Regions from separate parts of the Candidatus Pantoea multigeneris genome, predicted to be linked through region 1. Evidence: predicted binding sites of a transcription regulator. Region 1 holds the regulator's gene; each other region holds the start of a gene.
The links. Region 1 encodes PhoB, which activates phosphate uptake and scavenging genes when phosphate is short. Its sites were predicted from a motif close to CTGTCATAAAACTGNCNNAT; they were not measured.
Positions count from the first base shown of each region.

Region 2: the regulator PhoB is predicted to act here: its motif matches at 4,689-4,708, upstream of pstS (phosphate ABC transporter substrate-binding protein PstS).
Region 3: the regulator PhoB is predicted to act here: its motif matches at 3,907-3,926, upstream of ugpB (sn-glycerol-3-phosphate ABC transporter substrate-binding protein UgpB).
Region 4: the regulator PhoB is predicted to act here: its motif matches at 3,542-3,561, upstream of serA (phosphoglycerate dehydrogenase).

Region 1 is NZ_VWXF01000008.1:104,216-111,581, forward strand. Features, by position in the region: gene F3J40_RS17760 (cobalamin-independent methionine synthase II family protein) at 1-997, opposite strand, end outside; gene F3J40_RS17765 (PstS family phosphate ABC transporter substrate-binding protein) at 1,164-2,090, opposite strand; gene phoR (phosphate regulon sensor histidine kinase PhoR) at 2,110-3,423, opposite strand; gene phoB (phosphate response regulator transcription factor PhoB) at 3,438-4,127, opposite strand; gene sbcD (exonuclease subunit SbcD) at 4,321-5,526, shown strand; gene F3J40_RS17785 (SbcC/MukB-like Walker B domain-containing protein) at 5,523-7,366, shown strand, end outside.
Region 2 is NZ_VWXF01000015.1:73,932-81,297, forward strand. Features, by position in the region: gene phoU (phosphate signaling complex protein PhoU) at 36-770, opposite strand; gene pstB (phosphate ABC transporter ATP-binding protein PstB) at 788-1,555, opposite strand; gene pstA (phosphate ABC transporter permease PstA) at 1,608-2,495, opposite strand; gene pstC (phosphate ABC transporter permease PstC) at 2,492-3,454, opposite strand; gene pstS (phosphate ABC transporter substrate-binding protein PstS) at 3,538-4,581, opposite strand; gene F3J40_RS23170 (PhoPQ-activated protein PqaA family protein) at 5,600-7,078, shown strand; gene glmS (glutamine--fructose-6-phosphate transaminase (isomerizing)) at 7,125-7,366, opposite strand, start outside.
Region 3 is NZ_VWXF01000013.1:93,159-100,524, forward strand. Features, by position in the region: gene F3J40_RS22060 (sn-glycerol-3-phosphate import ATP-binding protein UgpC) at 1-705, opposite strand, end outside; gene ugpE (sn-glycerol-3-phosphate ABC transporter permease UgpE) at 706-1,551, opposite strand; gene ugpA (sn-glycerol-3-phosphate ABC transporter permease UgpA) at 1,548-2,438, opposite strand; gene ugpB (sn-glycerol-3-phosphate ABC transporter substrate-binding protein UgpB) at 2,497-3,813, opposite strand; gene livF (high-affinity branched-chain amino acid ABC transporter ATP-binding protein LivF) at 4,661-5,374, opposite strand; gene livG (high-affinity branched-chain amino acid ABC transporter ATP-binding protein LivG) at 5,376-6,143, opposite strand; gene F3J40_RS22090 (high-affinity branched-chain amino acid ABC transporter permease LivM) at 6,140-7,366, opposite strand, start outside.
Region 4 is NZ_VWXF01000007.1:67,097-74,462, forward strand. Features, by position in the region: gene argO (arginine exporter ArgO) at 49-672, shown strand; gene F3J40_RS16405 (oxidative stress defense protein) at 803-1,531, shown strand; gene F3J40_RS16410 (LysR family transcriptional regulator ArgP) at 1,583-2,488, opposite strand; gene rpiA (ribose-5-phosphate isomerase RpiA) at 2,657-3,316, shown strand; gene serA (phosphoglycerate dehydrogenase) at 3,598-4,836, shown strand; gene fumA (class I fumarate hydratase FumA) at 4,879-6,525, opposite strand; gene F3J40_RS16430 (anion permease) at 6,667-7,366, opposite strand, start outside.

The DNA of each region.
Region 1 (7,366 bases):
GGCAAAGCTGGTCGAGGCTGATGTACTGCGCCGCTTCCTGCAAACGCGCCTTGACCTGCTCAGGGTCTTCCAGCTCGCCGTTTTTGGTAGTAATCAAACCTAACACCGCTTTCTGTCGACCCGGCTTGATGAAACGCAGTGGTTCAAAGCCGCCTGAACGTTCGTTGTCATATTCAAGGAAGAAAGCATCGATATTGACCCCACCGAACAGCACTTCTGCGACCGGCTCGTAGCCGCCTTCAGAGATCCAGGTGGAGCGGAAATTGCCGCGACAAACATGCAGCCCGACCGTTAAGTCGTCAGGCTTACCTTCCAGCGCTTTGTTCAGCACGCGTGCGTAGGTCCGCGCTAGCTGCTCTGGATCTTCGCCGCGCGCCCGAATCTGACTTTTTTGATCTTCCGAGCACAGATAAGCCCAGACGGTGTCATCCAGTTGCAAATAGCGACAGCCGATAGCATAAAACGCCGCGATGGCCTCTTTGTAGGTCTGCGCTAAATCGTCAAAATACGCATCCAGCTCAGGATAAACAGTGGCATCAATCACTTTACGCCCACCACGGAAGTGCAGCACGCTGGGGCTAGGAATGGTCATTTTAGCCACCGCGTCCCCCGCGACGCTTTGCAGGAAGCGGAAGTGATCCAGCATCGGATGTTGCGGATTAAAGGCTACCTTGCCGGTAACTTTTACGCCGTGAGATTTGGTCTGCACGCCATTAAACTGAATGCCCTGCTCGGCTTCATACAGCTCTACGCCGTGTAAGTCGCCAAAGAAGTCAAAATGCCACCATGCGCGACGGAATTCACCATCAGTCACCACCTTAAGGCCATTCGCACGCTGCTGTTCAACCACGTGACGAATCTGCTCATCTTCCACCTGACGCAGTTTTTCAGCGCTCAACGCGCCTGCGGCATACTGCTCACGTGCGGTTTTGATGGCTGCCGGACGCAGGAAACTGCCGACGGTATCGGCACGGAAAGGGGCGCTATTGTTTGGCATTGGAACTCCTCGCGTCTTCCCGCTCGCTAATCACGGCAGGAAATAATTACCTCAGGTTATTTATAGCCGTCTGGATGGCTACATGTCTAAAGCAAGAGTGACATGACGCAGCGCCGGGTGCAACGGAAGAAAATTCAGGCCACATGAATAAAATTCATTATGGTCGCTACGGCGCGCCAATCGCCGCGCGTGCCTGTGCCATTTGTGCATCAGAGAGCGGTAAATATCCGGCTTCTTCCACACGAGCCTGACCTGCCGGGGACAAGACCTGGCGCATAAACGCCGCAACCAGCGGAGGTAACGGTTTGTCCGGGGCTTTGTTCAGATAGATATAGAGTGGCCGCGACCACGGATAGCGCCCACTGCGAATAGATGCGCTGTCTGGCAACACGGCCTCATGACCGGGACGTTTAATCGCCAGCATTTTCACCCCGCTGAGGTGAAAACCAAAGCTGGCATAACCAATGCTGTAAGGGGATGCCGCTACGGCTTGCACCACGGCGGCCGATCCTGGGAATTCAGCGACATCCGCGCGGAAATCACCGCGACACAGCGCCTGCTGCTTAAAGAAACCCCAGGTTCCGGAGGCAGAATTTCGCCCAAAGCGCTGAATGCTGCGTTGCGCCCATCCTGTTTGTGTAATCCCCAGCTCTCCCCAGTGTTTCGGCACGCTTTCTCCGCCGCACAAACGGGTGATGGAATAGAGTGCATCGAGTTGCGTCGGTGAAATTTCCTGCATGGGATTGCGCTGATTGACCACCACCACCAGGGCATCCATTGCCACCGGTACTGCCAGCGGCGGATAACCATAGCGATCGATAAATCGCTGTCGCTCTTCCGCCTGCATCGGGCGGCTCATGGGGCCGAGTTGGGCGGCCCCCGCCGCCAGTGCGGTAGGGGCCGTGGAGGAACCGGAAGCCTGAACCTGAACGTTCACGCCCGGTGATTGTCGGCTAAAATCCTCGCCCCACAGCGTCATCAGATAACCCAGCGTGTCCGATCCTACGCTGCTGAGATTACCAATCAGCAGCGGCATCTGGGCCTGCGTCAGCGCGGGAAAAAGAAGAGCAACAATCAGCAGGAGTGGGCGCATAAGTTCACATTACAAAGAGTCAATGCGTCACATTCTCCCGTATCTCGCTGTTGACAATCAACCGTGCCGGTAACGTAAAGGTAAAACAGGTCTCCACGTCTGGCTCGCTGGTGATATCTAACCGCGCATTGTGGTGGCTGAGCGCGTGTTTAACAATCGCCAGTCCAAGGCCACTGCCGCCTGTTGCACGGGAGCGGGCTTTATCTACCCGATAAAAACGTTCGGTCAGACGCGGCAAATGCTCCGAGGAAATGCCTGGCCCGTTGTCACACACTTTAAATTCTGCGCCGTGCCGGGTATGTAACCAACTGATATCAATGCGCGTTCCCTCGGGCGTATGATTTACCGCGTTGTACACCAGGTTAGAAATGGCGCTACGAAGCTGTTCATCATCGCCAAACACTTTGAGGTGCGGATCGGTATGGAAGTGGATTTCATGCCGCCCACCGCTCAGCGTCTCCGCTTCCGGCTGCAACATGCGCAGCATCATGGGAACATCGACTTTCTCTTTCAGGTCAATAACCGGTGCGGCCTCAATGCGGGACAAAGTGAGCAGTTGCTTGACCAAACTATCCATGCGCCGCGTTTGCTCTTGCATGGTCTGCAACGCTTTAACGCGTGATTTCTCGTTCAGCACCTCGTCATTCATCATTTCGAGGTAGCCCTGCAACACGGTCAACGGGGTGCGCAGTTCATGACTGACGTTGGCAAAGAAGTTACGCCGCGCGCCTTCCAGTTGGTGCATCTGGGTGACGTCACGCGCCACCATCAGCCACTGCCCTTCACTGTAGGGCATGACGCGAAACTCCATATGGCGTTGATTATTCAACACCAGCGTCAACGGTTTATTGAAATCCCGCTGGCGGATGTAGCGCGAAAATTCAGGATAACGCAGCAGGTTGAGGATATTTTGGCCATTATCTTCCGGCCAGCGTAGCCCTAAATGCTGCTGCGCCAGACCGTTGCACCAGAAAATCGTGCCCTCTTCCGTGGTGAGGATCACCGCATCTGGCAGAGATTCAGCACCACTGCGAAAGCGCTTGATCAGATTGCCCAGCTCACGCCGACGACGTCGGTTGCGCATCTGCATCTGATAAAGGCCATAAAACAACGGCTCCCAACTGGCGCGGCCGGTGGGGGGCGTCATGGTGCGATCAATCCACAACCAGTGCGACAAGCGCATCAGATTGCGGAAGTGCCAGACCAGCATGATCAGCACACTTGCAAACAGGAACCAGGGCAAATATCCAAATAGCAGCCCTAACAACAGCGCGGGCAAACAAGCCAGCGCCAGTTCCGACACTAATCTCTTCCAGGAGAGTCGTTCCAGCACGGTGAAGGCTCCGTTTAGTAGCGACCCGAGAAACGATAGCCAGTGCCACGCACGGTCTGCACCATGCGGTCGTGGCCGGAAACCTCAAGTGCTTTACGCAAGCGGCGGATATGCACATCTACGGTACGATCTTCAACGTAGACGTTGGTGCCCCAGACGTTGTTCAGCAGTTGTTCACGGCTGTAAACACGTTCTGGGTGAGTCATAAAGAAGTGCAGCAGCTTGTATTCGGTTGGCCCCATTTCCAGCGGGGTGGTTTCGGCCATCACGCGGTGAGATGAAGGATCAAGGCTGAGGCCCTGCATTTCAATCACTTCTTCTACTGCCATCGGTGAGATGCGACGCATCACGGCTTTAATACGCGCCATCAACTCTTTCGGCGAGAATGGCTTGGTGATGTAATCATCCGCGCCCACTTCGAGACCCCGTACGCGGTCTTCCTCTTCGCCGCGCGCGGTCAACATCATGACCGGAATATCGCGTGTCATCGCTTCACGTTTCAAATGCTTAATAAACTGAATGCCGCTACCACCGGGTAACATCCAGTCAAGCAGGATCAGGTCAGGCCAGGGTTCGATCAGCTTCCCGATTGCACTGTCATAATCTTCCGCTTCAATCGGCTGGTAATCATTTTGTTCCAGCACGAAACATAACATCTCACGGATGGGAGCTTCATCTTCCACAACCAAAATGCGCTTTGCCATTGTTACTCCTGCAGATGTGACTGATGTCACTGGGATTTTCGGCGTCATTATGCGTCAGTTTTATGACATTTTTATGAAAAACGCACCCCCTGCGTGACAGTTTAGCCCGGCTTTTGTGACAGTGCCGCTACGTTTCGGCTTTTGCAGCAGAATCGTTATAATCACCCCGGCAAAAATGACAGCAGGGAGAGTTATGCGCATCATTCACACCGCCGACTGGCATTTGGGTCAGTTCTTCTACAGCAAAAGCCGCGCTGCGGAGCACCAGGCCTTTCTCGACTGGCTGCTGGCTGAAATTCGCACTCACGCAGTGGATGTGCTGCTTATCGCAGGGGACCTGTTTGATACTGGTGCTCCCCCGAGTTACGCCCGTGAGATGTTTAACCGTTTTGTGGTCTCGTTACAGCCCACAGGCTGCCAGTTGATTGTGTTGGCGGGTAACCATGATTCAGTAGCCACGCTTAACGAATCTCGCGAATTACTCGCTTGTCTGAATACCCTGGTGGTGGCTGCACCGCAGGATGTGCCCGATGTACTGCCATTGAAAAATCACGCGGGTGAAGTGGCTGCCCTGCTCTGTCCGGTGCCGTTTTTACGTCCACGGGATATCATGCGCTCTCAGGCCGGTCAGTCTGGCCGCGATAAACTCCTGAGCCTGCAAGAAGCCATCGCCAACCACTATCAGCGCTGTTATGACGCCGCGCTTACGCTGCGGGGAGATAAGGCGCTGCCGATCATTGCCACCGGCCACCTCACCACGGTGGGCGTGAGCAAAAGCGATGCGGTACGCGACATCTATATCGGCACGCTGGATGCTTTCCCGGCCTATGCCTTTCCCCCGGCAGATTACATCGCCCTCGGCCATATTCACCGCGCTCAGCGCGTTGCCGATAGCGATCACATTCGTTACAGCGGCTCACCGTTGCCACTGAGTTTTGATGAGCTGGGGCGTAATAAAAGTGTGTTCTTACTCGATTTCGCTGCCGGCGGATTAACCCAGGTGACCACGCTGGAAATCCCGCTCTTCCAGCCGATGCAGACGCTGAAGGGTTCTCTGGCACAGATTGAAACCCAGCTCGGCCAGTTTGCCGATCACACCCACGAACTGCCGGTTTGGCTGGATATCGAAGTAACGACCCAGGAGTACCTGAGCGATCTACAGCAGCGCATTGAGCAGTTAGCCGAAGGGCTGCCGGTAGAGATCTTATTGCTGCGGCGCAGTCGTGAACAGCGTCAGCGTAGTTTGAGTAGGATGGAGAATGAAACGCTGAGTGAACTCAACGTAGAAGAGGTGTTTGAACGCCGCCTGGCGCTGGAAACCGAGCTAGAACCGGAGCAAAAAGCGCCGTTACGCGATCTGTTTCGTCGCACTCTGGCCCGCATTGAGGAGCAGCCATGAAAATTCTGACGCTGCGGTTTAAAAACCTCAATGCGCTGCGCGGCGAGTGGTTTATTGATTTTCGTCGCGAACCTTTTGCCAGCAACGGCCTGTTTGCCATTACCGGCGCAACCGGGGCCGGTAAAACCACCCTGCTGGATGCGATTTGCCTCGCGCTCTATCATCAAACCCCGCGTTTAGGGGGGATCTCGCAAAGCCAAAATGCCCTGATGACGCGAGATACCGCAGAGTGCCTGGCGGAAGTCGAGTTTGAGATTAAAGGTGAAGCCTGGCGCGCCTTCTGGGGCCAAAACCGGGCACGCGGCAGCGCAGACGGTAAATTACAGGCTCCACGCGTTGAACTGGCTCGCTGCGCAGACAACCAGATTGTCGCCGACAAAGTGAATGACAAGCTAAAGCTGATCGAAACGCTCTCCGGCCTCGATTTTGATCGCTTTACCCGCTCCATGATGCTGTCTCAGGGACAGTTTGCCGCCTTCCTCAATGCGAAAGCGGGCGACCGGGCCGAGCTGCTGGAAGAACTCACCGGCACCGAGATCTACGGCACCCTGTCGATTGCGGTCTACGAACAGCATAAAAATGCCAAAACCGCACTCGATCTGCTGCGCAGCCGTGCCACCGGTCTCGCCTTGCTGGAAGATGAAGCGAGAAGCGGACTTCAGCAACAGCTCGAAGGGTTACAGAGCGGTAGCCAGGCGCTGACCCAACAGCAAGATATCGCCTTAAAAAGCCAACACTGGCAAACCCAGGCCGCGCAGTTGCAGCAGCAACAGCAGCAAATCCAGGCCGCGCTACACGAAGCAGAACAGGCCTGGGCACAAACGGAAACCGGACGCCAACGCCTGGCACAGAGTGAACCAGCAGAAAAGCTACGCCACAAGCTGCAACAACGCGATGAGCATCAAGCCGCTGCCACCCAGTCAGCGACGCTGTATGACCAGCTTCAGCAGCAGCGACAGGCCTCTCAGGCGCACCAACAACAGGCCGAGCGAGATTATCAAACCGCGCTGGAACAACGTGACGCTCATCAGCACCATCAACGGCAGCAGGAAACGCTGTTAACCGATGAGGTGATCCCCCGCGACCAGCACATTGCCACGCTGGAGAAACAGCAGCAGACGGACCAACAGTCAGCCCAGCAGCTACAACAGCAGCAAGCGGCGTTGGTCCAGCAATTACAGCAGGCCCAGCACGAACAGCAACAGTTGCAGCAAACGCTGGAACAGCAGCAGGCATGGCAGGCAACCCAGCCGGGTGTGGCCTCGTGGGGCCCAGAGTTGCCCGTGTGGCAGGTGCATTTCAGCCAGTTGACCGAGAGCGAAGTCGGGTTACAGGCAGCACACCAACAGGCGACGCAGGCCGAACAAGCCCTCAGCCAGCAGCAAGCCGATATGGCCCGCTTACAACAGCAGGCAATACCGCTGGCGCAAGCTGAACAACAGTCGTCACAGCAAGTGGTGGAAGCGGAGCAGGCGCTCACTCGCCTGTGGCAAGCGACACCGCCTGAAAACCTGCGTACGATGCTCGGGCAGTTTCAAAACAGCCGGGATGCCCGCCAACGTTTAGCGGTTATCAGTTCGCAGTGGCAGCCTCTGCAACAGCAGCGCACGGCACAGCAGTTACGTCTGACGGCACTGGAAAAACAGCAGCAGCAGGCGGAGCATGAGTTGCTGCAACTGCGCGAGCAGTATAAACAGCAACTCCAGCAGCTACAGGATGTGGAGCGCATCTGCGAACTGGAACGGCAAATTGCCGATCTGGCACAGCAGCGTGCTCAGCTTCAGCCAGATCAGCCCTGCCCGCTGTGTGGCTCATGCCAGCATCCCGCTATCGAAGCCTA
Region 2 (7,366 bases), on a different contig from region 1:
TGCGCTGCCCGTTTCGCAACGGGCAGCCAGAGCACTCAGGCAGGTTTGCTGTGGCCGTCTTCACCGGCTAACAGCTGGTCCAGTTTGTCTCCGCCCACGTGACGGAAATCCTGGCCCTTAACGAAGTAGAAGATGATTTCGCAGATGTTCTGGCAGCGGTCACCGATACGCTCAATGGCGCGGGCGCAGAACAACGCGGTCAGGACACTCGGGATCGTGCGTGGATCTTCCATCATGTAGGTCATGAGCTGACGCACAATGCCTTCGTACTCCGCATCCACTTTTTTATCTTCGCGATAGATTTCGATAGCCGCATTCAGATCCATACGGGCAAACGCATCCAGCACATCGTGAAGCATCTGTACGGTGTGACGGCCCAGGAACTCCAGGCTGACTAACAGCGGCTGATGCTGCTGGCTGAATTTCTCCAGCGCGGTGCGGCTGATTTTCTCAGCCACGTCACCGATACGTTCCAGTTCAGAGATGGTTTTGATGATCGCCATCACCAGACGCAAGTCGACCGCCGTTGGCTGACGCTTAGCGATGATGCGGACGCAGGCTTCATCAATTTCCACCTCCATCATGTTGACCTTCTGGTCACCTTCGATCACGCGCTTCGCCAGCTCAGCATCCATGTTGTGCATTGCGGTGATGGCATCCGTCAGTTGCTGCTCCACCATTCCGCCCATGATCATCACCTGGGTGCGGATATGTTCCAGCTCGGCATTGAACTGGCCGGAGATGTGTTTATTCAGATTTAAATTATCCATGATTCTCTCCTGCCCAATCAGCCGTAACGGCCAGTGATGTAGTCTTCGGTCTGTTTTTGTGCCGGTTTGGTGAACAGGGTATCGGTATCGCTGAATTCAATCAGCTCACCAAGATACATAAACGCCGTGTGGTCGGAACAACGAGCAGCCTGCTGCATGTTGTGCGTCACAATAACCACGGTGTAGTCCTGTTTCAACTCGGTAATCAGTTCTTCAATACGTCCGGTGGAGATCGGGTCAAGTGCTGAGCAAGGTTCGTCCAGTAGCAGCACTTCAGGACGAATAGCGATGCCGCGCGCGATACACAGACGCTGTTGCTGACCGCCAGAGAGACTGTAGCCACTCTGATGAAGCTTGTCTTTGGTTTCATTCCACAAAGCCGCTTTGGTCAGCGCCCACTGCACACGCTCATCCATATCGGCACGTGAGAGTTTCTCAAACAGGCGGACGCCAAAGGCAATGTTGTCATAAATCGACATTGGAAACGGTGTCGGCTTCTGGAAAACCATGCCAACACGGGCGCGCAACAGGGCGATATCCTGGCTGGAGGCGAGAATGTTTTCACCATCCAGCAGAATTTCACCTTCTGCACGCTGCTCCGGGTAGAGCGAGTACATTTTGTTAAAGGTGCGCAGCAGGGTGGATTTACCACAGCCAGATGGGCCGATAAACGCCGTGACCTGATTTTTCGCGATATCCAGATTAATACTTTTCAGCGCATGGAATTTCCCGTAATGGAAGTTCAGATTGCGTACCTGAATTTTACCGGAAGATGTCGTTGCCATACTCTTTGCTCATCTCTGTTGGGCAGCGCCGCCAGGGGCCGCGCCGCAAAAATTAGTGTTTGCCTTTGGAGAACACAACGCGTGCCAAAATGTTCAGCAGTAACACGCACAGGGTGATAATCAGCACCCCCGCCCACGCCAGACTTTGCCACTCGGCAAACGGGCTCATCGCGAACTTGAAGATGGTGACCGGCAGGTTGGCAATTGGCTGCATCATGTCGGTGCTCCAGAACTGGTTCGACAGCGCAGTAAACAGCAGCGGTGCGGTTTCACCGGCAATACGCGCAACTGCCAGCAGAACACCGGTAATAATTCCGGAGACCGAGGCTTTCAGCGTAATCGCAGAGATCATCTTCCATTTCGGTGTGCCTAAGGCATACGCAGCTTCACGCATACTGTCGGGCACCAGGCGCAACATATTCTCGGTGGTACGAATCACGATCGGGATCTGTAACAGCGCCAGCGCTACCACGCCCGCCCAGCCGGAGAAGTGCTGCATCTGCGCTACCACCAGGGTGTAGACGAACAGACCAACCACAATCGAAGGCGCTGAGAGCAAGATGTCATTGATGAAACGGATCACCTCAGCCAGCGCCGATTTGCGACCATACTCCGCCAGATACACACCCGCCATAATCCCCAACGGCGTACCAAAGAAGGTTGACCAGAAGATCAGCAAGCCGCTACCAGCCAGGGCATTCGCCAGGCCACCACCCGCCGTATTGGGCGGCGGGGTCGATTCGGTAAACAGTGACAGGCTCAGACCATCAATACCTTTGGTGACGGTGGTAAAGAGGATCCACACCAGCCAGAACAGGCCAAAAGCCATGGTCAGCAGAGACAGCGTTAGCGCAATTTTGTTTTTGGTACTGCGCCAGGACTGCATTTTACGGCGTGAAGCTTCCAGTTCCGCCCGCGCCTGTATCTCAATTGTTGTCATGAGCGCGCTCCTTCACTTTTCGCCAGGCGTAAAATCATCAGCTTCGAAATCGCCAGAACGATAAAGGTAATCACAAACAGGATCAGACCCAGCTCCATCAGCGCAGCCACGTGCACGCCAGATTCTGCTTCAGCAAACTCATTCGCCAGCGCAGAGGTAATACTGTTGCCTGGCATGTAGAGCGAAGCGTTATCGAGCTGGTAGGTGTTACCGATGATAAAGGTCACGGCCATGGTTTCACCCAACGCGCGGCCTAATCCCAGCATCACACCACCAATCACGCCATTCTTGGTGAACGGCAACACGATGCGCCACATGACTTCCCAGGTGGTACAGCCGATGCCGTAAGCAGACTCCTTCATCATTACCGGGGTCTGCTCAAACACGTCACGCATGACCGAGGCGATGTACGGAATGATCATGATGGCCAGGATTACACCCGCCGCCAGAATGCCGATACCAAACGCTGGGCCAGAAAACAGCGCGCCGATAAACGGGATATTGGACAGAAGATCCCCTACCGGCGTCTGAAAATATTGAGCAAACAGAGGTGCAAAAATAAACAGCCCCCACATGCCATAAACGATACTTGGAATCGCAGCCAGCAGCTCAATCGCCGTTCCCAACGGGCGACGCAGCCAGTTAGGGGCCAGCTCGGTCAGAAACAGCGCAATGCCAAAACTCACCGGCACAGCGATGATCAGCGCGATAACAGAGGTCACAATGGTGCCGTAAATCGGTACCAGCGCACCAAACTGCTCGTTAGGTGCATCCCAGGTTTTGTTCCACAGGAAAGAGAAGCCAAATTTGTGGATGCTCGGCCAGGAGGAGAAGATCAGGGAGACGATGATGCCACCCAGCAGCAACAACACAATCAGCGCAGAGAGTTTAACCAGTGCACCGAAGATAATGTCACCTTGCTTACCAGGCGCTTTGAACGTCGGCTTAGTCTCAGCCATAGGAGTCTCGGTATTCAAAAGGTATCAGGGCGGCTTCGCAGCCGCCCGTAACAAGGCCAGCAGACGCTGGCCGGGTATGGCACTTACTGGAACAGTGCTTTACCTGAACTGTCTTTGATGTTTGCTTTCCAGGCTTCACGGATTTGCTTAGTCACTGAGTCTGGCAGTGCTGCGTAATCCAGGCTGGTCGCTGTTTTCGCGCCATCTTTGTAGGCCCAGTCAAAGAACTTCAGGACTTCAGCGCCTTTGGCGGCATCAGCCTGCTCTTTGTACACCAGGATGAAGGTGGTGGAAGAGATTGGCCATGCATCGTTGCCTTTCTGGTAAGTCAGGTCCTGGGCGAAAGACTCGCTCCAGTTAGCGCCTTTAGCCGCGTTGGCGAAGCTGGTTTCGCTTGGTGCTACGGCTTTACCGTCAGCATCAACCAGTTTGGTGTAAGTCAGGTTGTTTTGTTTCGCGTAGGCATACTCTACGTAGCCAATTGAACCCGGCAGACGCTGTACGAATGCGGCCACGCCATCGTTACCTTTGCCGCCCAAACCGGTTGGCCAGTTAACGGTGTTGCCTTTACCAATTTTGCTGTTCCAGTCTGCGTTGACTTTAGACAGGTAGCTGGTGAAGACGAAAGAAGTACCAGAACCGTCAGCACGACGCACCACGTTGATGTTGGTGTCTGGCAGTTTCACGCCAGGGTTCAGTTTGGTGATAGCAGGGTCATTCCACTTTTTGATGTTACCGAGGTAGATATCACCTACGGTTTTACCGTCCAGCGTCAGTTCACCTGATTTCACGCCAGGAATATTGACTGCCAGTACCACACCACCGATTACGGTTGGGAACTGGAACAGGCCATTTTTCTGCAGATCTTCATCTTTCAGTGGTGCATCAGAAGCACCGAAATCGACAGTTTTAGCGATGATCTGTTTTACGCCGCCAGAAGAACCAATGCCCTGATAGTTTACTTTGCTACCGGTCTTCTGCTGATAATCTGCTGCCCACTTGGCATAAACCGGCGCCGGGAAGGTGCCACCTGCGCCAGTCAGGTCGGTCGCGGCAAATGCAGAAACCGCGCTGAGAGACAGGGTGGCGGCAAGAATTTGGGCTACGGTGCTACGCATCAGTGTCATATTCCCTCCACGGGAGTTAATGTCAGGCTTCTGGCCTGTATAGTAGGAGTTAGTTCATTGCTGCTGGAGGGAAAATAGGACAGTTTGGTGACAGTAAAATGTCTGAAATATGACAGTTATATGACAGTCATTTTAGCGACTGCAATAATGCGTGTTGTCTGATGATGAGAACAGAGGATGTTTGCCAGGAACGTTATACTGCCTCTTTTTCCTTTATTGATCTACTGCCTTAATCGTGACGCAGCGATCGCTAAAACCCGTCACGATCAAACGCCCTTTTTGGTGTTCGTTTCTAACAGGACACTCGCTATTATTTGCGGTGGCGCAAATTTTTAAACATTTTTTTTGGCGCTATTCATTAACTTTTCACCCTACTGAATGCTGTGATTTTTTGAATGCTACAGAATGTTTAATGATCGTTCATCATCAACCACATTATTCAAAATAAATATTACCTCATGATTTATGGGCCATCCGTTATCGCATAAAAAGTAAAATTAAGATAATGCCGAAATGTATTTTCATACACAGTGAACGGCAAGATGTGGGAAGTAACACCCCTGGGAATAGTTTCCTGTGCAACACTTCAAAACGGTTAAAATGTCGCCACTTGAACTTTATTTATCAGATTGCTTTTGGGGTTAAATTCCACCACCATTTGGTAAGCGTTTAAACAAAGCCGTTAGATTTAGCCCAGACAGCCTATGCTGTGGCGGTGCCCCAAAAAGACAGAGCAATGTTTTTTATTGAATTTACAACGCCAACACCAGGAACTTTCCAGAATTATAATAAATTGACTTTAAAAAACTCGATAAATCCTATTTTGCCGAAAATTAATACATGACGATTTGTGTTAAAACGTAAGGAAAAGAAATTCATCTTATTAATATTGAAGGAGGTAGACATCGAGCCTGTTTCTTTAATAACATCCAACACCTTGAATAAGCATTAAAAATTATCACCACCTACTAACAAAAAAGTCATAGAATATTTATTGTTTCTGCCGGGGGAAGTATATATGAAAGCCCTGTTGTTAATTATTACCAGTCTGGCTGCGGCTGGCCTGTACGCACAACCCGCCATGTCGTCAGAATGTAACGCGCCTTCCGACGTCATCAGCTGCTATCGCCAGTCGCTGGCGGAGCGGCCACTTGACTATGTCATGATCAGCAAAGAGACATTGCGCGATCAGCCGCCACAAAAACAGGGCGCACAACCCGCCAGCGCGAAAGAGCTGGAAGCACAGCCGCACGTTGACGTCACGCGCTACCGGCTGATGTCACAATCCTGGTCGCCAGATGGGCTGGTAACGCCAATGGCATGGCAGCATGACGTCAATATTTATATTCCTCCAGATGCACGTGGCGATCTGGCCTTAATCGCGGTGGATCTGGATGAGCGTACCAACGCTGAAACCGCCTATTACAGCCATACCATTGTGGTTTCGCTCAACAATGTTCCCAGCGTTGATTTGACCTATCAGGGCGATAAAGCGCCGCGCGAAGAAGATGACAGCATTGCCCGCAGCTGGCAGCTGTACATGGATAAACCGGCATTAAGAGCCCGGCTGCCGCTGCATGTGCCAATGGCTGCGGCAATTTCACAAACGATCCGGTTGGCAAAAGCGGAGTTAAAGCAGCAGCATATCGATAAGTTTGTCGTGACGGGCGCTTCTAAACGCGGTTGGGCAACCTGGCTGGCGGGGATTTCCGATCCTGCAGTGGTCGCGATAGTGCCGTTTGTTGCCGATGTGCTGAATACCCAGAAAATGGTCCAGCACATGTATCAGACCTATGGGGGGAACTGGCCGATTGCCTTTGCCCCTTATTACCAAAACCATACGGATATGGAATACCAAACCGCACACTTTGCCGAATTGATGAAGATTGAAGACCCGATGCAGTACATGGGCACCGATCATCAGCAGCGGCTTGCGATTCCGAAATACATCGTGAATGCCAGCGGAGATGATTTCTTCCCGCCGGATAACACAAAGTTTTACTACAACGCGTTGCCTGGGGTGAAATCCCTGCGCATGGCACCAAACAGTGACCACATTGGTATCAACCGCTTCTTCCGCTCTTCGCTGGTGACTTTCCTCGATCGCCTACAGGAAAAACGGCCATTGCCGGTGATTAATGAAAGCCTGGAACAGCAATCGACCTCGAAGATGCTGCAGCTGTCGTTTTCTGAAAAACCGGTGAGAATTGAAGTGTGGCGTGCGGTGAACCCGACAGCGCGTGATTTCCGCCTGGCTTGCGGCATCCGCTACGGCTCTTCCGCGCTGGTGGTACCTGCGGATAACAAAGTGGATGTTTCGCTGGCCTATTACGGTTCCGGCTGGCAGGCCATGTTTGTCGAAGCCACCTTTAGCGATGGTTATGTTGCCACCTCACAGGTGTATATCACACCGGACGATCGCTACCCCACCGTTGCCCCCATGTCTCAGGGCGGTGCCTGTACGACATTGCCAGGGCGAAGTAATGCAGCGAGTTAAGGCATAAAAAAAGGGCCATCAGGCCCTTTTTTACGCACAGGTGTAATTACTCTACGGTGACGGACTTCGCCAGGTTACGTGGCTGGTCAACGTCAGTGCCCTTGATCAAGGCGACGTGGTAAGAGAGCAACTGCAATGGCACGGTGTAGAAGATTGGCGCAATCACCTCTTCTACATGCGGCAGAGAAATAATCTTCATGCCTTCGCTGTCACTGAAGCCCGCATCCTGATCGGCAAACACATACAGCAGACCGCCGCGCGCGCGTACCTCTTCGATATTGGATTTCA
Region 3 (7,366 bases), on a different contig from region 1:
AATAAATGAAGCAACAAACAGGCTGGCCGGTTTTTCGTAAACTTCGACGGGCGTACCGACCTGCTCGACGATCCCTTTGTTCATGACCATCACCCGCTGTGCCAGCGTCATCGCTTCCACCTGGTCGTGGGTGACGTAGAGGCTGGTGGTTTTCAGGCGACGATGTAGCTGTTGCAGCTCGAGCCGCATCTGCACACGCAAACGGGCATCCAGGTTCGATAGCGGTTCATCAAACAGGAATACCGCAGGCTCACGCACAATGGCGCGTCCCATCGCCACACGCTGACGTTGTCCGCCAGAGAGTTCGCGCGGGCGACGGCTGAGCAGTGGTTCCAGCTCCAGGCTGCGTGCCGCCTCGACCACCCGTTCGCGTACCTGCGCTTTGCTCATGCCGCGAATTTTCAGGCCGTAGCCCATGTTCTCTTCCACCGTCATGTGCGGATAGAGCGCGTAGTTCTGGAACACCATCGCAATACCGCGATCTTTCGGTTCCATCTCCGTCACACGCTGGCTGTCGATATAGATATCGCCTGAGGTGACGCGTTCCAGCCCGGCGACCATGCGCAGCAGCGTGGATTTACCGCAGCCGGAAGGCCCGACCATCACCATGAATTCACCGTCGTTGATGGTGATATCCAGCGGTTGAATGATCTGGTTTTTACCATCATAGGATTTGGTTACTGTCTGAAGGGTTACCGCTGCCATTTATTTTTCACTCTCCACCAGGCCACGCACAAAGGCGCGCTGCATGACCATTACCACCACCACGGGCGGGATCAGGGTTAATAACATTGCTGCCATCACTTCGTTCCACTGGGTGGGCGATCCACTGGTGGAGATCATGCTTTTGATCCCCGCCACCGCCGTGCCCAGATGAGGATCGCTGACGATCAGCAGCGGCCAGAGATACTGGTTCCAGCCGTAGATAAACGTAATGACGAAGAGCGCCGCGAGGTTAGTCTTCGATAACGGCAGCACCACATCACGGAAGAAGCGCATGGGGCCCGCGCCATCAATGCGTGCCGCTTCAATTAATTCATCCGGCAGTGACATAAAGAACTGGCGGAACAGGAAGGTCGCGGTAGCCGAAGCCATCATCGGCAGCGTCAGGCCGCTGTAGCTGTCGAGCAGGTTGAGATCGGCGATCACCTGGACGGTCGGGAAGATACGCACCTCAACCGGCAGCATTAGCGTGACGAAGATCAGCCAGAAAAATAGCGTGCGCAGTGGAAAACGGAACCATACCAGCGCAAAGGCGGAGAGCATCGAAACGGTGATTTTGCCCACGGTAATCCCCAGCGCCATCAGCACGCTGTTTAACAACATGATGCTAAATGGAGGACCACTGCCGTTTACGCCCTGTGTCCAGATGCGTGAGATGTTTTCCCACAGATGCGTTCCAGGGATCAGCGTCATTGGCACCCGATATACCGCGTCGTTATCCAGAGTTGCCGCGACAAACGCCACATACAGCGGGAACAGGATCGCCAGTAAAGCGAGAATGAGCAGAGTGTGGCTGAAGATATCCAGCCCACGGCGATTTTCAATCATTGGTAACGCACCTTACGCTCGACAAAGCGGAACTGGAATACCGTCAGGCCAATCACTAATAGCATCAGTACCACTGACTGCGCCGCTGAAGAGGAGAGGTCGAGGCCGGTGAATCCTTCACGGTAAATCTTGTAGATTAACGTGGTTGTCGCCTGTACCGGGCCACCGCCCGTGGCCGCATCGATCACCGGGAAGGTGTCAAAGAAGGCGTAGATCAGGTTGACCACCAGCAGGAAGAAGCTCACTGGCGTGATTAACGGCAATGAGAGCTGGAAGAAGCGCCGCACCGGTCCGGCACCATCAATGGCTGCCGCTTCCACCAGTGATTTCGGGATCGACTGTAGTGCCGCGAAGAAAAACAGGAAGTTGTAGCTCATCTGTTGCCAGATGGACGCCAGTACCACCAGGAACATCGCCTGCCCGCTGTTCTGGGCGAAGTTCCAGTTGTAGTGCAGTTGGTTATTAAGGATGTAGCTGATGAGCCCGAGGCCAGGGCTGAACAGGAACATCCACATTACTGCTGCCACTACCGGCGCAACGGCGTACGGCAGCAGGAACAGGGTTTGGTAGAGCTTTTTCAGTCTGACGACGTAGTCGACCAGCGCGGCCAGCAGTAATGAGAAGCCCATGCCGCAAATCGTGACCAGCGCACTGAATTTAATGGTGACCCAGAAGGTGTCGAGATAGAGGCCATCACTGAATAGCCGTTTAAAGTTTGCCAGACCGACAAAGGTGCTGGAGATGCCAAACGGATCGATGTTCTGTAGCGAGTACCACAGTGCTTCTCCGGCAGGCCAGAGGAAGAAGATCGCAGTAATAATCAGTTGCGGCAGTACCAGCAAGTAGGGCAGCGGGCTGGTGCGAAACACCGGGCGAGAGGAGGACATAGGCGAGTTCCGTAAACCTGAAAATGCAGGGCCAGCAGTGGCTGGCCCTGAAGGCGGATTATTTCACCTGCTGTTCGAAACGACGCAGCAGTTCATTCCCGCGTTTTACCGCGTTATCCAGTGCAGTCTGCGGTGACTGTTTCCCGGTCCAGACGCCTTCCAGTTCCTCATCCACAATGGTACGGATCTGCGGCATGTTGCCGAGACGCATACCTTTGGTGAATGGCAGAGGGTCTTTGTTTAGCATCTGACGCGTGGCAATGTCAGCGCCCGGGTTTTTGTCGTAGAAGCCCTGCTGTTTCGTCAGTTCATAAGCGGCGGTAGTAATCGGCAGGTAGCCGGTTTTCTGGTGCCATTCTGCTGCGATATCCGGCTGGGCAAGGAATTGCATGAATTCAGCAACGCCTTTGTAGGTATTGGCATCTTTACCTTTCATGACCCACAGGCTGGCTCCACCGATGATGGCGTTCTGTGGTGCATTTGGTACGGTGTCGTCGTACGGCATCATGCCTACACCAAAGTTGAATTTGGCGTAGTGTTTAATGTCGGCCAGTGAACCGGATGAAGCCATTGTGATGCCGCAGTCGCCGTTGTAGAACTTGGCGGTTGGCTCATCTTTACGGCCGTAGTAGGTGAAATCACCTTTTTTGTTCATGTCTTCCAGCAACTGGATGTGACGCACCTGGATCGGTTTGTTGAACTCCAGTACGGCGTCAGTTCCATCGAAGCCGTTGTTTTTCGTTGCCACTGGCAGGCCATGCCAGGCGCTGAAGTTTTCGATCTGGATCCAGCCTTGCCAGCCGCTGGCGTAACCACAGGTCATGCCCGCTTTGCGCAGCGCATCGGCATCTTTCGCCAGTTCCTGCCAGGTTTTAGGCGGTTGATCCGGATTCAGACCCGCTTTTTTGAACGCGTCTTTGTTGTAGTAGAGCACCGGCGTGGAGCTGTTGAACGGCTGAGAGATCAGCTGGCCCTTGCTGTCGCTATAGTAGCCTGCGACTGCTGGCACAAACTGTTTGGCATCCATTGGCACGCCCGCGTCTTTAAACACGTCATGTACCGGGACGATGGCTTTGGACGCCATCATGGTAGCGGTGCCCACTTCGTAAACCTGTAAAATGGCCGGTGCTTTGCCGGTACGAACTGCCGCAATACCTGCCGCCAGGCTCTGTTCGTAGTTGCCTTTGTAGACAGGTACGATTTTATAGTCTGGGTGCGTCTGGTTAAAACGCTGCGCCAGAGAATCAACTTCTTTGCCTAACTCGCCTTCCATTGAGTGCCAGAAAGGAATTTCAGTGGCAGCCAGCGCATTGCCGCTTACCGCCATTCCCAGTAGGACACTCATCAAGCCACGACGAAAAGTAAACACGGACATATTGTTTTCCTGTGCAGGTAGGTACGCGCGAATTCACGCATTTTTTGTTCGCGAAGTAACATGACACGCAAATATGATAGAAAAATAACTGAAATATGACCGAGATATGACACACAGAAAATCACCGCCCAGCTTAAGAAAAGCTTATGTTTCATCACGTTTCAGCACATTTCTCTGTGCAGGGAGGACGGGTTGGGTTTGTGCGTTTTAGTGGGGGGTGTTCGTTCGTTTCAGTTGGGATAGTGCGGATTGGGTTCGTGCGTTCTAGTCGCAGATGGTGCGGTCGGTATTCGTGCGCTCCAGTTGGGATAGCACGGGTTGGATTCGTGCGTTCTAGTTGGGATAGTGCGGATTGGGTTCGTGCGTTCCAGTCGCAGATGGTGCGGGCGGTATTCGTGCGTTCCAGTCGCAGATGCTGGGGAGTGCCGTAAAGACGCCGTGAATCCTTCCCTGGAGGCTCTGCCGCCGCATCCATGCGGCGGAAGCTTTACTCTACTCCCCACCATCCCCGCCTTCATGTAGGTGATGTGCAGACCTTCGTCCGTGCCTGAATATGAGTGATGTGCGGGCCTTCGTCCATGCGATTTTTGGCCACGCAACTCACATTGATTGCCGACCGAGCTCCCTCTGGGGGAATATCGCGATGAAGGAACGTCTGCTGCGGCCTTTACCCTCACCCTAACCCTCTCCCTGGAAGGGAGAGGGTATGTACGGTATCGCTATTATAGACATCACTGAACAGGCTCCCTCTCCCAGAAAGGGAGAGGGAATGTACGGCATCGCTATTATAGACATCACTGAACGGGCTCCCTCTCCCTGGAAGGGAGAGGGCTGGGGTGAGGGGAAATTACGCGCCGAGGTAGGCGCTACGCACCGCTTCGTTGGCTAACAGCGCATCACCGCTGTCTTCCAATACGACACGACCGTTTTCCAGCACATAGCCACGATCGGCCAGCTTCAGTGCCTGATTCGCATTCTGCTCCACGAGGAAAATGGTCATACCTTCACGACGTAGCTGTTCAATAGTGTCGAAAATCTGCTGAATAATAATCGGAGCCAGGCCCAACGACGGCTCGTCCAACAGCAGCAAACGCGGCTGACTCATCAGCGCACGGCCAATCGCCAGCATCTGCTGCTCACCACCTGACATGGTGCCCGCACGCTGTACTTTGCGCTCCGCCAGGCGTGGGAACAGGGTGTAGACCCGTTCAATACGATCCAGATATTGCTGTCGCGTGGCAAAGAAACCGCCCATCGCCAGATTCTCTTCCACCGTCATGCGCGAAAACACGCGTCGGCCTTCCGGCACAATCGCAATCGCTTCACGCATAATGCGTGCGGTTTGCCAGTCGGTAATCGCTTTGCCGTCGAAAGTGATGCTACCGGAGCTGGCACGCGGCTCACCGCACAGCGTTCCGAGTAGCGTCGTTTTCCCCGCGCCGTTCGCACCAATCAGCGTGACAATCTCACCCTGCGCAATATGCAAACTCACACTGTGTAGCGCCTGAATCGGGCCATAGTGAGCGCTTACGTTATCAAGCGTTAATATTGGATTCGCCATCTTATGCCTCACCTAAATACGCGCGGATAACATCCGGGTTGTTACGCACTTCTTCCGGCGTACCGTTGGCCAGCGGCGTTCCCTGATTAACCACATAAATGCGATCTGAAATGCCCATTACCAGCTTCATATCATGTTCAATAAGCAGCACCGAAACGTTGTGCTCACCGCGCAGTTCAGCAATCAGCTCATCCAGTTCGTGCGTCTCTTTCGGGTTCAACCCGGCGGCGGGTTCATCCAGCATTAAAATCTCGGGACGCGTCACCATACAACGAGCGATCTCCAGACGACGCTGCTGACCATAAGCCAAATTACCGGCCTGACGGTTGGCCAGTTCCAGTAATCCAACGCGTTCGAGCCAGGTTGCTGCGCGATCCAACGCTTCACTCTCACTACGACGGAACGCCGGGGTTTTGATCAATCCCGAAAACACGCCGCTTTTCAGATGCTGATGCTGCGCCACCAGCAGGTTTTCAATCACCGTCATTTCACGGAACAGGCGCACATGCTGGAATGTACGCACAATCCCCATTCGCGCAATCTTCTGCCCTGGCAACCCTTGCAAAGCCTTATCGCGCAGTTTAATCGTGCCGCCCGTCGGCTTATAGAAACCGGTCAGGCAGTTAAATACCGTGGTTTTACCGGCACCATTGGGACCAATCAGCGAAACAATTTCTTTCTCGCGCAGCTCCAGTGCCACGTTGTTAACGGCTAACAGGCCGCCGAAGCGCATCATCAGGCCTTCAACGGCTAATAAAGGCTGACTCATGCCTGCTCTCCTTTACTGCTCTGCTTCAATTTCAGGTGCGGGCGGGTCATCGGTAACAGCCCTTGCGGACGCCAGATCATCATCAGCACCATTAAACCACCCAATACCAACATGCTGTATTCGTTGAGGTCACGCATCAATTCGCGCGAAACCACCAACAGCACGGCCGCGAGGATCACCGCCAGCTGTGAACCCATCCCTCCCAGCACCACAATCGCCAGCACAAAAGCGGATTCGACAAAGGTAAAGGACTCCGGGCTGACAAAGCCCTGACGAGCGGCAAACAGCGTACCGGCGAAACCGGCAAACGCGGCACTGATGGTAAACGCCGTCAGCTTGATTCGCGTTGGACTTAATCCCAGCGAACGGCAGGCAATTTCATCTTCACGCAGTGCTTCCCAGGCTCGGCCCAACGGCATACGTAACAGACGATTGATCACGAACAGCGTCAGCACCACCAGCAGCAATGCCACCAGATAGAGGAAGATAACCCGGTCATTTGGGTCATATTTCATGCCAAACACATCATGGAAGGTTGACCAGCCCCCTTCACTGACGCGGCGGCCAAATTCCAGACCGAAGAAGGTCGGTTTTGGGATCTGTGCAATGCCGTTCGGGCCACCGGTGATCGCGGTGTTGTTCAGCAGCAAAATACGCACGATCTCACCGAAGCCAAGGGTTACGATAGCCAGATAATCCCCACGCAGGCGCAGCACCGGGAAACCTAACAGCAAACCAAATATCCCGGCCACCAGGCCCGCCAGCGGCAGGCTCTGCCAGAAGCCAAAACCGTAATAGTGGTTCAACAGCGCAAAGGTATAAGCGCCAATGGCATAAAAACCGCTGTAGCCCAATACCAGCAGACCCGAAAGTCCTACAACGACGTTCAGACCCAGGCCGAGCATCACGTAAATCAGCGTTAAGGTCGCGATATCCACGCTGCCGCGCGAAACAAAGAACGGCCAGGCAACGGCAACCACGATCAGCAGCGCCATCAACCATTTCTGTTTTGGCGTTGAACCATCGAAACTCGGCAACACAAACCCTTTGCCGCTGCGCTTCAGCGAATTCTGGAACAGCGGACGCAGCAGTTGGAAAACAAATACCACCGCCGCACCGATGTAAATCCACTGCCAGCGCACTGCGCCAGCATTGACCACCACCAGCTTAGTGCCGTCAAGGTCGAGCCGCATGCCCATAAAGAAGCTGGCCAGTACCAGCAG
Region 4 (7,366 bases), on a different contig from region 1:
ACTCCCCTTATACTGCGCGCAGACCACTCGTTTACAGGAATGAATATTGTGTTATCCGTTTATTTTCAAGGTGTTGCTCTGGGTGCTTCGCTGATTTTACCGCTTGGCCCACAGAATGCGTTTGTCATGAACCAGGGCGTTAAGCGTCAGTATCACCTGATGACGGCTCTGTTGTGTACTTTGAGTGATATTGCGCTGATTTGCGGCGGCATCTTTGGCGGTAGTGCGCTGCTTTTGCAGTCGCCCCTGTTGCTGCAACTGATTACCTGGGCTGGTGTCGCCTTCCTGCTCTGGTATGGCTGGGGTGCATTGCGTACGGCGGTCAGTGGCAACGTCAACTTTGCCGATGAAACGGTGCTGAATCAGGGGCGCTGGCGCATTATTGCGACCATGATGGCGGTAACCTGGCTCAACCCTCACGTCTATATTGATACCTTTGTTGTGCTCGGCAGCATTGGGGGGCAACTCCCGGATGCGCTGGCGCGTCGCTGGTTCGCACTCGGCACGGTAACGGCTTCTCTGCTATGGTTCTTTGGTCTCGCCCTGATGGCAGCCTGGCTGGCACCGCTATTACGCACGGTTCGCGCTCAGCGCATCATTAACCTGCTGGTCGGCAGTGTAATGTGGCTCATCGCTTTTCAACTGGCTCGCCAGGGGATTGCGGCGTTTTAAGCGCAGGAAAGTCGCGGTGGCGGAAAATCTTTGCTTAAATCAAAAACTCAGACCATCACGCACAGAAATTTGTTGCTGGCCTCGCCATAATGGCCGCCAGCAAACAAATGCTTCAAGGAGGAGTTATTCAATGAAACTGAAAGCCCTGGCGCTGGCCGCCACTTTTGCCACTGGCGCACTGCCATTACTGACTTCTGCGGATGAACTGCCTAATGGCCCCCATGTGGTGACCTCAGGCCAGGCAACGGTGGATGCCAAACCCGATATCGCTACGTTATCCATTGTGGTCAACGTCTCTTCTAAAGAGGCTGCGGATGCGAAAAAGCAAGCCGACGATCGCGTGGCACAATATTTTGATTTCCTGAATAAAAACGGTATCGAGAAAAAAGACATTGATGCCGCTAACCTCAGCACCCAGCCGGAATATGACTACACCAAAGAGGGCAGTGCGGTCCTGAAAGGCTATCGTGCGGTGCGTCAGGTACAGGTCACGCTGCGGAAACTGGACAAGCTTAACGAACTGTTGGACGGCGCGCTGAAAACCGGCCTGAATGAAATCCGTTCCGTTGAATTGGGCGTGACCCACCCTGAGACTTACAAAGATCAGGCGCGCAAGGCCGCGATCCAGAATGCTACCCAACAGGCAGCGGCGTTGGCTGAAGGCTTCAATGCCAAACTCGGCCCGGTCTACAGCATTCGCTATCACGTGGCGAACTATCAGCCGATGCCAATGGCGCGCATGTACAAAGCGGCGGCGGCATCAGCGGATACCACGGCACAGCAAACCTACGAACAGCAAAGCATTCACTTCGACGATCAGGTTGATGTGGTGTTTGATATCAAACCGAACACCCCATAACTCGCAGGTAAAAAAAAAGCCCGTTCAACGGGCTTTTTTTCGGTCAAACAATCAGATTGGTTGTACATCCTGGCGCAAGACACGGTGCCCATGTTCCAGCAGCGCATCAGTTACCCGACGCATTAAACGGCTCTCCGGCGCAAAGCGGTGCCAGTAAAGCATCCGGCGTTGCAGCAAACCCGGGGTTAAATCAATCAGTTCACCGCTGGCCAGTTCACGCTCAATCTGTAGGTGCGGAATCATACAGCAGGTTGAACTCTGGCGAGCCATCTGCACGAAGGCTTCCGAAGAGTTCACGATATGGCAGGGCACGCTGCCCGGCGACAGATCGAAATTCTGCTGTAAAAATGCCTGATGCATATCATCCAGATGGTCAAAGGCCACCACCGGGGCTTTCAACAGCGCCGCACGGGTGACGCCATTCGGGAAATAGCGCTCTGCAAACGCCGGCGAGGCGACAAACAGGTAATCCAGTGCGCCGAGCTGATCGACCAGGCAGCTTGGCAGCGGCTGTGGCTGAATACTCACCGCACCGACCACTTCACCGCGACGCAGGCGCTCCTGGGTACGGGTTTCATCTTCTACCTGCAAATTCAGGCGCACCGGGGAATCCGCCAGCACTTCTTTCAGTGCCGGGAGCAACCAGGTGGCGAGACTGTCGGCGTTGACCGCCAGAGACAGCAGCAGCGGCGTGGTGCCGCCATTCTCATCACCTAACCACTCCTCTTCAAGTAACTCTACTTGATGCAACAGCGCTAACAGCTTCTGGCCCTGTTCTGTGGGGCGGGGCGGCACGGTGCGTACCAGTAACGGCTGACCAAACAGGTTTTCCAGTTGCTTGATACGCTGCGATACCGCCGATTGGGTAATACATAACTTTTGCGCAGCACGTTCAAAGCCGCGTTCACGAATCACAGCATCCAGCGCCTGAAGCGTTCGATAATCCGGGCGTTTCATTATTCTGTTTCTCCTTCAGGGTGGACAACACTCGACCACAAAACGGCGAGGTTCAGTTTTGTGGGCTGGCTTCCAAAGCCGCGAAACGACACCTAAGGTTCGCGCAATTTTATTCATCCATGCTTTATACTACGCCCACTTCGTTGTCGCACAGGTTTTAAACATACCATGACCCAGGATGAACTGAAAAAAGCGGTAGGTTGGGCAGCACTGCAATATGTGCAACCCGGCACCATTGTTGGCGTTGGCACCGGCTCTACAGCGGCCCATTTTATTGACGCCCTTGCTACCATCAAGCACCAGATTGAGGGCGCGGTTTCCAGCTCGGAAGCCTCGACGGAAAAGCTGAAAAGCCTCGGTATCCCGGTGTTTGATCTCAATGAAGTTGATGCTTTGTCGGTGTATGTCGATGGCGCGGATGAGATTAACCCGCAGATGCAGATGATCAAAGGCGGCGGTGCAGCATTAACGCGGGAAAAAATTGTTGCCGCCGTGGCAAAAACCTTTATCTGCATCGCGGATGCTTCGAAAGAAGTGGATGTGCTGGGTAAATTCCCGCTGCCGGTAGAAGTCATTCCGATGGCACGTTCGTATGTTGCGCGTGAGTTGGTCAAACTCGGTGGCTTGCCGGAGTATCGTCAAAACGTTGTGACAGACAACGGCAACCTGATTCTGGATGTTCACAATCTCAGCATCACCGATCCCTCTGCGCTGGAAAGGGCGATTAATGCGCTGCCAGGCGTTGTGACCGTAGGGCTGTTTGCCGCTCGTGGCGCGGATATCGCCCTGATTGGCACGGCTGATGGGGTTAAAACCATCAAGAAATGATCTGGTAACGTCACTCAGGGGCAGCGTTCTTTTTAGCGATAAAAAATGTTTTCTTATTCTGGGCAAATTCGGTGCGATATGTCACAAAATCTCCCAGGAAAGCGCTTTAATATCCTAAATCCATCGAAGGCACCTGATTTTGTACCGTGATCTGCTGTTCCTGACCTGCCCCGTGCTGTGGGGCAGGCAATCGTTTGTATTGCTGCAAACGTATTTTTTGTTATTTTGACAGAAGGCTGACTTATATCAGCTCTCGTTGAATTCAGAAACAGGGTCGGGAAATGGCAAAAGTAACACTTGAGAAAGACAAGATTAAGTTCCTGCTGGTGGAAGGTGTCCATCAGAGCGCACTAGAAAGTCTCCGTGCGGCGGGCTATACCAACATCGAATTCCACAAAGGCGCATTGGATTCCGAAGCGCTGAAAGCATCGATCAAAGATGCACACTTCATCGGCATCCGTTCCCGTACCCATCTGACTGAAGAGATCTTCGCGGCAGCGGAAAAGCTGGTTGCAGTGGGCTGTTTCTGCATCGGCACCAACCAGGTTGACCTGGAAGCCGCTGCTAAGCGCGGTATTCCGGTCTTCAACGCACCGTACTCTAACACCCGTTCTGTTGCGGAGCTGGTGATTGGTGAACTGCTGCTGCTGCTGCGTGGCGTGCCAGAGGCGAGTGCCAAAGCACACCGTGGTATCTGGAACAAAAATGCAAAAGGCTTCTTTGAAGCTCGCGGTAAAAAACTCGGCATCATCGGCTATGGTCACATCGGCGTACAGCTGGGTGTGCTGGCGGAAAGCCTGGGGATGCGCGTCTATTTCTACGACATCGAGAACAAGCTCACCATCGGCAACACCACGCAGGTTAGTTCTCTGTCTGAGCTGCTGAACATCAGTGATGTGGTCAGTTTGCATGTTCCGGAAACCCCAGAAACCCAGGATATGATCGGGGAAGCGGAACTGGCACAGATGAAGCCAGGCGCGCTGCTGATCAACGCCTCACGCGGTACGGTAGTCGATATCGATGCGCTCTGTGCTGCCCTGCGTAGCAAACATCTTGGTGGTGCGGCGATTGACGTCTTCCCGGTTGAACCTGCGACCAACAACGATCCGTTTATCTCTCCGCTGAGCGAGTTTGATAACGTGATTCTGACGCCACACATCGGGGGCTCTACCGAAGAAGCGCAGGAAAATATCGGTCTGGAAGTGGCTGCGAAGCTGAGCAAATACTCCGATAACGGTTCTACGCTGACGGCGGTGAACTTCCCAGAGGCTTCACTGCCACCGCACGGTGCCAGCGCCAGCCGCTTGCTGCATATCCATGAAAACCGTCCAGGCGTATTGACTGCCATCAACCAGATCTTTGCTGAGCAAGGCATCAACATTTCCGCCCAGTATCTGCAAACTTCACCGGTGATGGGTTACGTGGTTATCGATATCGATGCTGAACAGAGCGTCGCGGATAACGCACTGCAACTGCTGAAGGCGATTCCGGGCACCATTCGCGCCCGTATGCTGTACTAATATCAGAGAGCGAGGCTTAAAGCCTCGCTCTTTATTTCTGGCTTATTTCACGCACTTCGCGCACTGATTCAGACGAATATTCTCAAAGAAGTCTTCCCCTTTATCATCCACCAGAATAAACGCCGGGAAGTTATCCACTTCAATCTTCCACACGGCTTCCATCCCCAGTTCGGCGTACTCCACGCACTCAAGATGACGAATACTCTGTTGTGCCAGCACGGCTGCCGGGCCACCGATGCTGCCCAGATAGAAGCCCCCGTGTTTGTGGCAAGCTTCTGTTACCTGGCGGCTGCGGTTGCCTTTAGCCAGCATCACCATACTGCCGCCGTGTGCCTGGAACAGATCAACGTAGGAATCCATGCGTCCTGCGGTGGTCGGGCCTAAAGAGCCAGAGGCGTAGCCTTCCGGTGTTTTGGCGGGACCCGCGTAGTACACCGGGTGATCTTTCATGTACTGCGGCAGACCGTCACCGTTATCAATACGCTCTTTCAGCTTCGCGTGGGCAATATCGCGCGCCACAATAATGGTGCCGCTCAGCGACAGGCGCGTAGAGACCGGGTATTGCGACAGCTGTGCCAGAATATCGGACATTGGGCGGTTGAGATCGACCTGAACCACTTCACCTTCGCCCTGCTGGCGCAATTCGGCAGGAATATACTGGCCTGGGTTCTGCTCCAGTTTCTCAATCCAGATCCCTTCGCGGTTGATCTTGGCTTTGATGTTACGGTCGGCAGAGCAGGAAACGCCCATACCCACTGGGCAAGAGGCACCATGGCGCGGCAGACGCACGACGCGAATATCATGGGCGAAATACTTACCGCCAAACTGAGCACCCAGACCAATGTTCTGTGCTTCCAGCAGCAGCTCCTGCTCTAACTGCACATCGCGGAAGGCCTGGCCGTGTTCGTTCCCTTCCGTCGGCAGCCCATCGTAGTAGTGGGTAGAGGCCAGCTTAACGGTTTTTAAGGTGCTCTCAGCCGAGGTGCCGCCAATGACAAAGGCGATATGGTAAGGCGGGCAGGCCGCCGTCCCCAGTGAGCGCATTTTCTCTGTCAGGTACTCTTTCAGGCGGCCAGGGGTGAGCAGCGCTTTGGTCTCCTGGTAGAGATAGGTTTTGTTCGCCGAACCGCCACCCTTGGCAATGCACAGGAACTTATACTCGTCACCATCTACGCTGTAGAGATCGATCTGCGCGGGCAGGTTGGTGCCGGTGTTGACCTCTTTGTACATATCCAACGCGGCATTCTGCGAATAACGCAGGTTGTCTTCAATAAAGGTGTCATAGACGCCGCGTGACAGTGCCGCTTCATCTCCGCCGCCCGTCCAGACGCGTTGGCCTTTTTTGCCCATGATGATGGCAGTCCCGGTGTCCTGGCAGGTTGGCAGAATACCTTTGGTGGCAATCTCGGAGTTACGTAAGAACTGAAGGGCAACGTAGCGATCGTTTTCGCTGGCTTCAGGATCGTCAAGAATCGCCGCTACCTGGCGCTGATGCGCGGGACGAAGCATAAATGACGCATCGTGAAAGGCCTGCTTTGCCAGCATCGTCAGCGCCTGTGGCTCTACTTTCAGCACTTCTTCGCCTGCGAATTCTGCGACAGAAACATGATCGCGACTCAGCAGATAATATTCAGTTTCATCCTCGGTAAGAGGGAAGGGATTCTGGTAATAAAACGGTTTATTCGACATTTTTTTACTCACTGAATGAGAGGTTGCGCCACGGGCGGCAACATCGCTGACGACATTATTGTTTTTTGCCCCCTGCAAGAGGGGGCGGAGGGCTATGTTACTCTACTGTTAAGCTTTAGGGGTGTTATTTCCACACAAAGATTAGAACATCATCACCATCCACGGGTAGGCAATCAGCATCAGCGCGCCGAGGAAAATGGCCCCGAAAATGGTCCCTAAGCGCCAGTAGTCTGCGGTGGGCAAGTATCCACTGCCGTAGTAAATTGGGCTGGGGCCGGTGCCATACGGTGTGATAATGCCCATTACGCCGAGTGAGGTGCACATCATCAGACAGAAGACCGGCATATTGATGCCGGGAATAGAGGCGGCGATGGTCAGCATGGCAGGCAGCAGTGCGGTGGTGTGCGCGGTGGTGCTGGCAAACAGATAGTGCAGCAGATAGAACGCCACCAGGAGCACCACAGCTGAGACCTGCGGATCATAGCCGTGTAACAGCAGCGCACCCTCTTTGCCTAACCAGGCAATAAAGCCCACCCGCGCAAGACCATCCGCCAGCGCCACCAGCGTGGCAAACCAGGCAAAGGTATTCCACGCTGCCTTGTTGTTAGTGATATCACTCCAGTTCAAAACGCCGGTCCACAGCATCAGCACGATCACCAGCAGGGCGGCCATGGCGGGCTCAATCCAACTGGTGGCGAAAATCCACATCAGTAGCGCGCAGATCACAAACACCAGCAGCAGAATCTCATTGCGTGAAAGCTTGCCCAGTTTTTCCAGCTCACTGGTGGCCCAGCGCGGTACCTCGTCGTTAATTTTGACCTCCGGCGGATAGAACCAGTAA